Regions from separate parts of the Bacillus sp. m3-13 genome, predicted to be linked through region 1. Evidence: riboswitches for the same ligand, from Rfam matches in the RefSeq annotation. Region 1 holds a riboswitch; the other holds the start of a gene.

Region 1 (3,974 bases):
TTAATTGGATTGATGTTTTTCTCGGATATTTATAAAAAGCACATGAATAAACGAAACAACCAATTAAAGTTCTAGTGGTAATTCGTCCAATTTTTAGGTGGAATACAAAAAGCACAAATAAAAAACCAGGCCAATGGTCCTGGTTTTTTATTATGAAAATATAATAAAATTAATCCACTTCTTTTCCTTTTGATGCTTCTAAAATTTCAAACCACTGCTGTGAATTCAGTTTGATATCCAATGAAGAAACCGCTGACTTTACTCTTTCAATCTTCCCTGAACCTACTATCGGAAGGATTTTTGAAGGATGCGTTAATAACCAAGCATATAAAACTTGATCCATAGATTCTGCCCCAATTTCTCCTTGTATCTTTTCTAATGTATTTCTTACCCGGTTAACTTTTTCCTCTGTACTAGTGAAAATACTCCCTCCGCCTAGAGGTGACCATGCCATCGGAGAGATTCTATCCATTTGACATTGCTCGATTGTTCCTTTATCGAAGTGTTCTAAATGGGTAGCGGAAATTTCAATCTGATTTGTTACCAACGGTTCATCTAGATAAGAGTTGAGTAACTTATACTGAGAAGGAGCAAAGTTGGAAACGCCAAACCGCTTTACTTTTCCTTGTTCTTTTAACTGTGTGAATGCTTCTGCCACTTCACTTGGATCCATCATTGGATCTGGTCTATGTATCAATAGAATGTCGATATAATCCGTTCGAAAGTTCTTTAATGATTTTTCTACGGATCGAATGATATGTTCTTTGCTTGTATCATAATATTTAATTTTATGTTCTGGTCTATTAGAAGAAATCAGCTTGATTCCACATTTCGTAACTATTTCTATCTTGTCCCTTAGTGATGGCTTTAGTTCTAATGCTTGTCCAAATTGCTCTTCTACTGTGTAATTACCATAAATGTCTGCATGATCAAAGCTTGTAACGCCAAGATCCAAACACTTTTCTATAAATTCCACAACCTCTTCCTGGCTGTAACCCCAATCACTCAAACGCCACATTCCATGTACAATTCTAGAGAGGGAAACATCTTCTGCTAACTGAGTTCTTTCCATACTAACACTCCTATCTGTTCAATAATAAGAAATTATACCTCTTTTAAATATAATTAGCCAAAAATACTGCTTATTTCCTATTCTTATCTAGTAAATGATATACATGTTTTAGACTTTAAATTAAAATAGAAATTAATATATCAATTAAAATACAACTGGCTAAAAGAAAGGACTCTAACATGACGAAGACGCCACACTCCCTAATAGGACAGAAGTTAATAGATTCACAGAATGAAGTAGCTGCTAGCATGCTTTTGGAAATACAGAATGCTTATCCTAATGTACCGCAATATCGAGAAGAAGAAGTAGAGGTTCAGATCAAGGAAATCTTTAAAACGTTAGTGGTATTCTTGGGTGACTATGTCCGCGATCCTGAAAACAATGTCTTAGACCGCGCAAAAGAATGGGGGGAATCTGTCGGATTCATGTCTGTAAAGGCCGGCGGGTCACTTGAAGAGACACTCTCTAATATGACGTTATATAAAAAATGCTTGTGGGAGTTTATTCAACGTGAAGGTGTGGAAGATGGACTTCACATGAATCAGATTACAGATATTTTCATTCTGATAGATGAAATCTTCAATATTATTGTGTATGGATTCAGTCACGCCTTTTCCATCGCTACTGAACAGAAAATGATAGAAACAAAAGCTTCTTATATTCGACTGTCTATCCCAATTGTTCCTTTACAAAAAGGAATGGGAGTGCTGCCTCTTGTCGGAGAAATTGATGAGATTCGCGCAGGAATACTGATAGAAGAAACGTTGGAGAAAAGTAAGAACCTTTCCATTTCCCACTTAATCATTGATTTTTCTGGTGTTTACCGTTTAGACGAAACAGTTCTGCACACCATGGACCTACTCATCCGGTCACTCAAGCTAATCGGCATCACACCAATCATAACAGGCCTCCGCCCGGAACTAAGCTTACAATTCATCAACTCCGGACTCATCTTGAAAGACATTCAAATCAGCGGCTCTATTGAGCAAATATTACAAGAACAATAAAAAAATCTTGCCGGGGTCAGACCCCGGCAGGATTTTTCACCTTCACGTCGAAGCCTCCATAAAATGTCTTGCCATTTGCTTGTGTTTCCATTATGATAGTACTATCATCCACACAAACACTATATATAGATAGTACAAAACAAACATATAACTACATATAGTAATTATAACTTTTTACGATAAAGGTGTCTTTTTTAGACTTAATAGGGAATCCGGTGAAAATCCGGAACTGTACCCGCAACTGTAAGTGCTGACGATTTTGAGAAACCACTGTACATGAAGGCTTAACGGCTCTTGTATGGGAAGGGTCAAAAAAGGAAGAAGCACGAGTCAGGAGACCTGCCTTTACCGATTTAGTTTCTCTTTCTTCGGGAGTTGAGAAGATGAAACGATACATAGAACACGGTAAAAGCAGGACAAGGTTCTTTTGATTATTTCTGACGCACCTCAGTATATTATCTAAGAATCCTCCCCTTCATTTTCTCCCTTTTTCTATGATCGTTTGATCCACTCAACTATTGAGTGGATTTTTTTATTTTTGATGAAGTGGAGAGTGAAAAAATGACCGTTCATACCGAAACTGTACATAAAAAGAAAAAGAGTCTAACTACCTTTCAAGAATACCAGAGCCATTTAGAGACTGTTTTGTCCGAGTTTCCAACATTTGAAACAAAAAGTTTTTTACAAAAAGCTACCAAGATTATCGATAAACTGCTGCACCACAACAACCAAGATGAACTAACAAACCAACTAATACTAGAAGCCCTCAATCATGTGGACGAACTAGAACCAGACTGGACCTATGTTGCATCAAGATTATTATCACAAAAGCTGCAACAGGAAGTTTGCAGAAACAGAAACATCTCCAAACCCTATACGGACTTTTATTCATTAATCAAAGGCTTAACAGATCAAGGAATCTATCAACCTCAAATCCTAAAAGCATACACACATAAAGAAGTAAATGAATTAGAGGCAATCATTGATCCTCAAAAAGATTATCTATTTACCTATATTGGCCTCAAAACGTTATCTGACCGCTATTTAACACGTGATCATCATAAGCGTTTACTAGAGTTGCCTCAAGAACGATTCATGATCATTGCCATGACCCTCATGCAAAAGGAAGAAAATAATCGGATTCATTACGTGAAAGAAGCTTATTGGGCACTAAGTAATTTGTATATGACGGTTGCCACACCGACATTTGCCAATGCCGGAAAAACATATGGACAGCTCTCAAGCTGCTTCATTGATACAGTTGATGACAGCTTGCAAGGAATATATGACAGCAACACCGACATTGCAAACCTCTCCAAATCAGGAGGCGGCCTTGGCGTCTATCTCGGCAAAATACGCAGTCGCGGCAGTGATATACGTGGATTCAAAAGCGTATCGAGCGGAGTGATACCGTGGATGAAACAACTAAACAATACGGCCGTAAGTGTCGACCAGCTAGGACAACGGAAAGGAGCCATTTCTGTCTATTTAGATGTTTGGCATAAAGACATTTTTTCTTTTCTTGACAGCAAGCTCAACAATGGTGATGAACGCATGCGTACACATGACCTTTTCAATGGAGTGTGCATTCCGGATATGTTCATGGAACAGGTGGAAAACAGAGGAGACTGGTATTTATTTGATCCTCATGAAGTTAGAAAACTAATGGGCTATTCCCTTGAAGATTTTTATGATGAGAGTGTCGGTGCTGGCAGCTTCCGCCAAAAATATGAAGAATGCATCAATCATCCTGAGCTCCCGAAAGAAAAAGTACCAGCAATAGAGATTATGAAAGCAATCATGAAAGGTCAACTAGAAACCGGCAGTCCGTTCATGTTTTATCGTGATGAAGTGAACAGAATGAATCCTAACGCTCATAAAGGAATGATTTATTG
Region 2 (3,974 bases), on a different contig from region 1:
CCATTAAGTGATGTATTAGTAGGTCGTATATCAGTCACCGTTATGATGAGCGATGGAGAGGTTATAGGAGCGTTTTCCGTAAAAAATGGTAACGTGTATTCTTTACTCGGAGAAGAGAAATAAATGATTGTTCAACAATCTATGGCGATTGTTCAATAGCAAGAGTAACTGCACGATGATATAAAGTAAATTTGAAGAAGGAGGAGTTATATTGGTTGCCAGCATGATTATATTTGGAATAATAATATTGATTTTAGGGGTTTTAACACCTATTGGTTCGGGAACAACAATTCTCATTTCTGTAATTTTATTTGTTATGGCACTTGTATTATCGTTTAAAAAAAGAAAAGTTTTAAATACCTGATTGCTAAGCTATATAAGAGCGATTGCAGCACAATGGGTTGCTCCTTACATAGGAATTGGGCAGGATAAAGGAGGAACGAAACTTTGTTTAAGATTATTCGTAACTAATATTACTAAGTTGTGGTTTTGAAGAGAGGTGTAAAAATTATGTATAAAATCTTTTGTTCTATTATAGTTATATATTTAATTTTCTTATCAGGGTGCTCGAATTCACCCAAATATAATGATGAAGACGTTGCTGCGATAGTTAAAGGAGAAGATATAACAATTGGTGAATTACGGTTTTTGTATCCTGATGAAGAAATATTTAATATGTTGGACGGGACAATAAAAGCAAAATTAGTAATAGAAGAAGCGAAGAAAATGAATATCGATGTGTCAAAAGAAATAAATGAAACGATAAAGGCATTGGAGGATTATCCACCTGAAGATATAGATACAGAGGCTGCAAATTCAATTCGTAAGTTTGTTGAACCACAAGCTGCAAAACTTGGACTAGCACCAGAAGCGTATTACAAAAAGTACATGGAGATAACAACTGAAACGGTTGCTTATGTTAATGCCTATATACAAAAAGTATTAGGTGAACCAAGTGATGATTATGAAAAGTATGATGAACAAGCAAATAAGCACCTCAATGATTTAGTTGAAGAAAATAAAGATGAGATTAAAATACTAATTAGTAACTGATGGAATTGTTTCTTCAACAATCTAGGGGCAATTGGTGAAAAATACTTTCCCCTAAAAACATAAGCTGAGCCAGATGTAATAAGTTTTATCAAATGTAGAGGACACTGCATAATTGTTTATGCACCAGGTCGCAGTTGGTCTTATTTTATGGAGTTATTATACTTTTTCAAAAAGCCCAAAAATTTATTAAAGACATTTGAAAGAAAATAGGCTACAATAAATTCGTTGTTAATTTAAGCTCTTTTTATTAAAACAATAAATTACAATTTCATATTTTATTTGATACGATACAACATTTAGGTGCCTTTGTGAAGAAAGGTTAAAAGGGAAGCTGGTGAAAATCCAGCACGGACCCCGCCACTGTAAGCGTTGAATATTGCCGAAGATATCCACTGTGCAAAAGCATGGGAAGGGTCGGCAATGTGCTTGAAACGCAAGTCAGGAGACCTGCCTATTTGTTTTTAAGGATTCTGCGAGGAAAGAATGCTTAAAGTGACATTCATTTATTTTTATTCAGTTTTCACATTTATAAGCGATTCTTTGTAAGAGCTTTTAAGTGGCTGAATTGGATGGCCCTTTAAACGTCTTTTTGCTATTAGCAGAAAGGCGTTTTTTTATTGGAAAAAAAAACAGGAGGCATGTTCTATGAGTGGGAAAGCAAAACAAAAAGGATTGACACTGGTGTACACCGGAGATGGAAAAGGCAAAACAACTTCAGCGATTGGTCTGGCGGTTCGCGCGGTAGGCAGGGGGATGAAGGTGAAGATCTATCAGTTTATCAAATCACCTAATCGTACATACGGTGAACAGATTTCCCTGAGTAAATTAGGAGTCGAGATGGAGCAACTGGGGATTGGCTTCACGTGGACAAAGACTCCTGAAGAGCATCGTGAAGCACTTCGCATCGGTTGGCCAAAAGCGAAAGAAGCTGTCATGAGTGGGGATTATGACATAGTAGTGTTGGATGAACTGAATAACGCTTTATCGATTCAAGGTTTTCCGGTGGATGATGTTCTACCATTAACAGAGGTCTTGGAACTTATCAAGAACAAGCCTGATCACGTTCATCTTGTTATAACTGGAAGAAATGCATCCGAACAAGTTCAAGTTGCAGCAGATTTGGTCTCAGTCGTCCACGCGGAAAAGCATTATTACGATAAGGGGATCCCGGCAGTAAAAGGGGTGGAATTTTAAGAGGAAGGTGGGAAGGAAATGGGTAGAAGAAGAATTCTCATAGCAGGAACAGGGAGTGGGGTAGGTAAAACAACCATCACCATCGGCTTGATGGCTGCTATGAGGGAAAAAGGTCTTCATGTACAAGGATTTAAATGTGGTCCGGATTATATCGATACCTCTTACCACACGGCGGTGACAGGCAGGAAATCGAGGAATCTGGACAGTTGGATGCTTTCATCTGATTGTGTGAAAGAAGTATTGGTGCGGGGAAGTGAGGGTGCTGATATTTCCATCATAGAAGGGGTGATGGGCTTTTATGATGGGAAGGATCCCCTTTCAAATGAGGGAAGCAGTGCAGAAATTAGCATCCTCACCGGAAGTCCTGTCGTGCTTGTGGTGGATTGCTCCGGAATGGCTAGGAGTGCGGCTGCAATGGTCAAAGGGTATCAGATACTATCTGACCAAGTGAACATTGTTGGTGTAATCGCGAATAAAGTAGGAACCGAAGGACACTTTCACTTAGTAAAGGCTGCAGTTGAATCTGAGTGTCAGATTCCCGTACTCGGATATCTAACAAGAGAATCAGAAATTGAGATGCCTGAGAGACATTTAGGCCTTGTTCCATCTATTGAACGAGGAGAACTTGAAGGTTTTTTTCATGCTTTGGGTGAGCGTGTGGCAAACACGGTGGGTTTAGATCACTTATATGAGCTGGCGGAAGTAGCTTCAGAGCTTCCAATCATAAACAAACTATCCATTTTTTCTTCAAATCCAAATAAAAAAGTTCGAATAGCTGTGGCCTATGATGCTGCTTTCCATTTTTATTACGAAGAGAACTTGGAGCTTTTGCAAAACAGAGGGGCGGAGTTAGTCTATTTCTCTCCCTTGGAAAATGAAGTGGTCCCGAGTGATGTGGATGGTGTCTATCTTGGCGGAGGCTTCCCGGAGGAATTTGCACCAAGACTTTCAACTAATACCAAAAGCATGAATAGCATCTATCAGGCAGTTGTGAAAAGGGAAATTCCAACCTTTGCGGAATGTGGAGGCTATATGTATTTATGCAAGGAAATTGTGACTGCAGGAAGAGAGACTTATCCAATGGTAGGGATCATTCCTGGTATTGTGCATATGCAAACCAGGCTCGCTGCCCTTGGTTACAGGGAGATCAAAGGGCTAAACGGAAATTTTCTCTTGAAGGAGGGAGAGGTGGCAAGGGGGCATGAGTTTCACTATTCCACCTTTCATCAGGAATCAGAGCTACCCGCTGCCTTCGAAACAAAAGGAATGAGAGGAATAGGGACAGACGGCTATGTTACTAAAAACTTAATCGCTGGTTATACGCATATTCATTTTGGCTCCAATCCAAGGGTCGTGGAAAACTGGATTCAAAGATGTCTGGAGGTAAAACTGCATGTTTAAAGGGACGCCACTGATGATCCAAGGAACGCATTCCGATGCGGGAAAAAGCGCTGTCGTAACTGCATTGTGCCGGATATTTTCAAGAGAAGGTTATAAAACCGCACCGTTCAAATCGCAGAACATGGCGCTAAATTCCTATATTACGATGGATGGAAAGGAAATAGGCAGGGCACAGGGCGTTCAGGCGGAAGCAGCTGGTGTGGTGGCGACCACTGACATGAATCCTATTTTGATTAAGCCTACCGGCGACTATCAATCGCAAATTGTGGTGCATGGCAAACTATTTCAAAATATGAAGGCAGGTGAATATCGGCAAGAATTTTACG

What was found. Region 1 has a riboswitch for cobalamin ahead of M313_RS0118250 (ribonucleoside-diphosphate reductase subunit alpha). Riboswitches for the same ligand answer to the same signal wherever they lie in the genome.
Region 2: another riboswitch for cobalamin. It lies ahead of M313_RS0119700 (cob(I)yrinic acid a,c-diamide adenosyltransferase); the one in region 1 lies ahead of M313_RS0118250 (ribonucleoside-diphosphate reductase subunit alpha).

Annotation. Positions count from the first base shown of each region.
Region 1 covers NZ_ACPC01000045.1:46,956-50,929, forward strand. The annotation lists gene M313_RS0118235 (hypothetical protein) at 1-75, shown strand, start outside; gene M313_RS0118240 (aldo/keto reductase) at 170-1,072, opposite strand; gene M313_RS0118245 (STAS domain-containing protein) at 1,252-2,079, shown strand; cobalamin riboswitch at 2,246-2,440, shown strand; gene M313_RS0118250 (ribonucleoside-diphosphate reductase subunit alpha) at 2,641-3,974, shown strand, end outside.
Region 2 covers NZ_ACPC01000048.1:87-4,060, forward strand. The annotation lists partial or broken gene M313_RS0119685 (hypothetical protein) at 1-123, shown strand, start outside; gene M313_RS25980 (hypothetical protein) at 212-364, shown strand; gene M313_RS0119695 (SurA N-terminal domain-containing protein) at 511-1,053, shown strand; cobalamin riboswitch at 1,335-1,522, shown strand; gene M313_RS0119700 (cob(I)yrinic acid a,c-diamide adenosyltransferase) at 1,699-2,247, shown strand; gene M313_RS0119705 (cobyrinic acid a,c-diamide synthase CobB) at 2,266-3,648, shown strand; gene M313_RS0119710 (cobyric acid synthase) at 3,641-3,974, shown strand, end outside.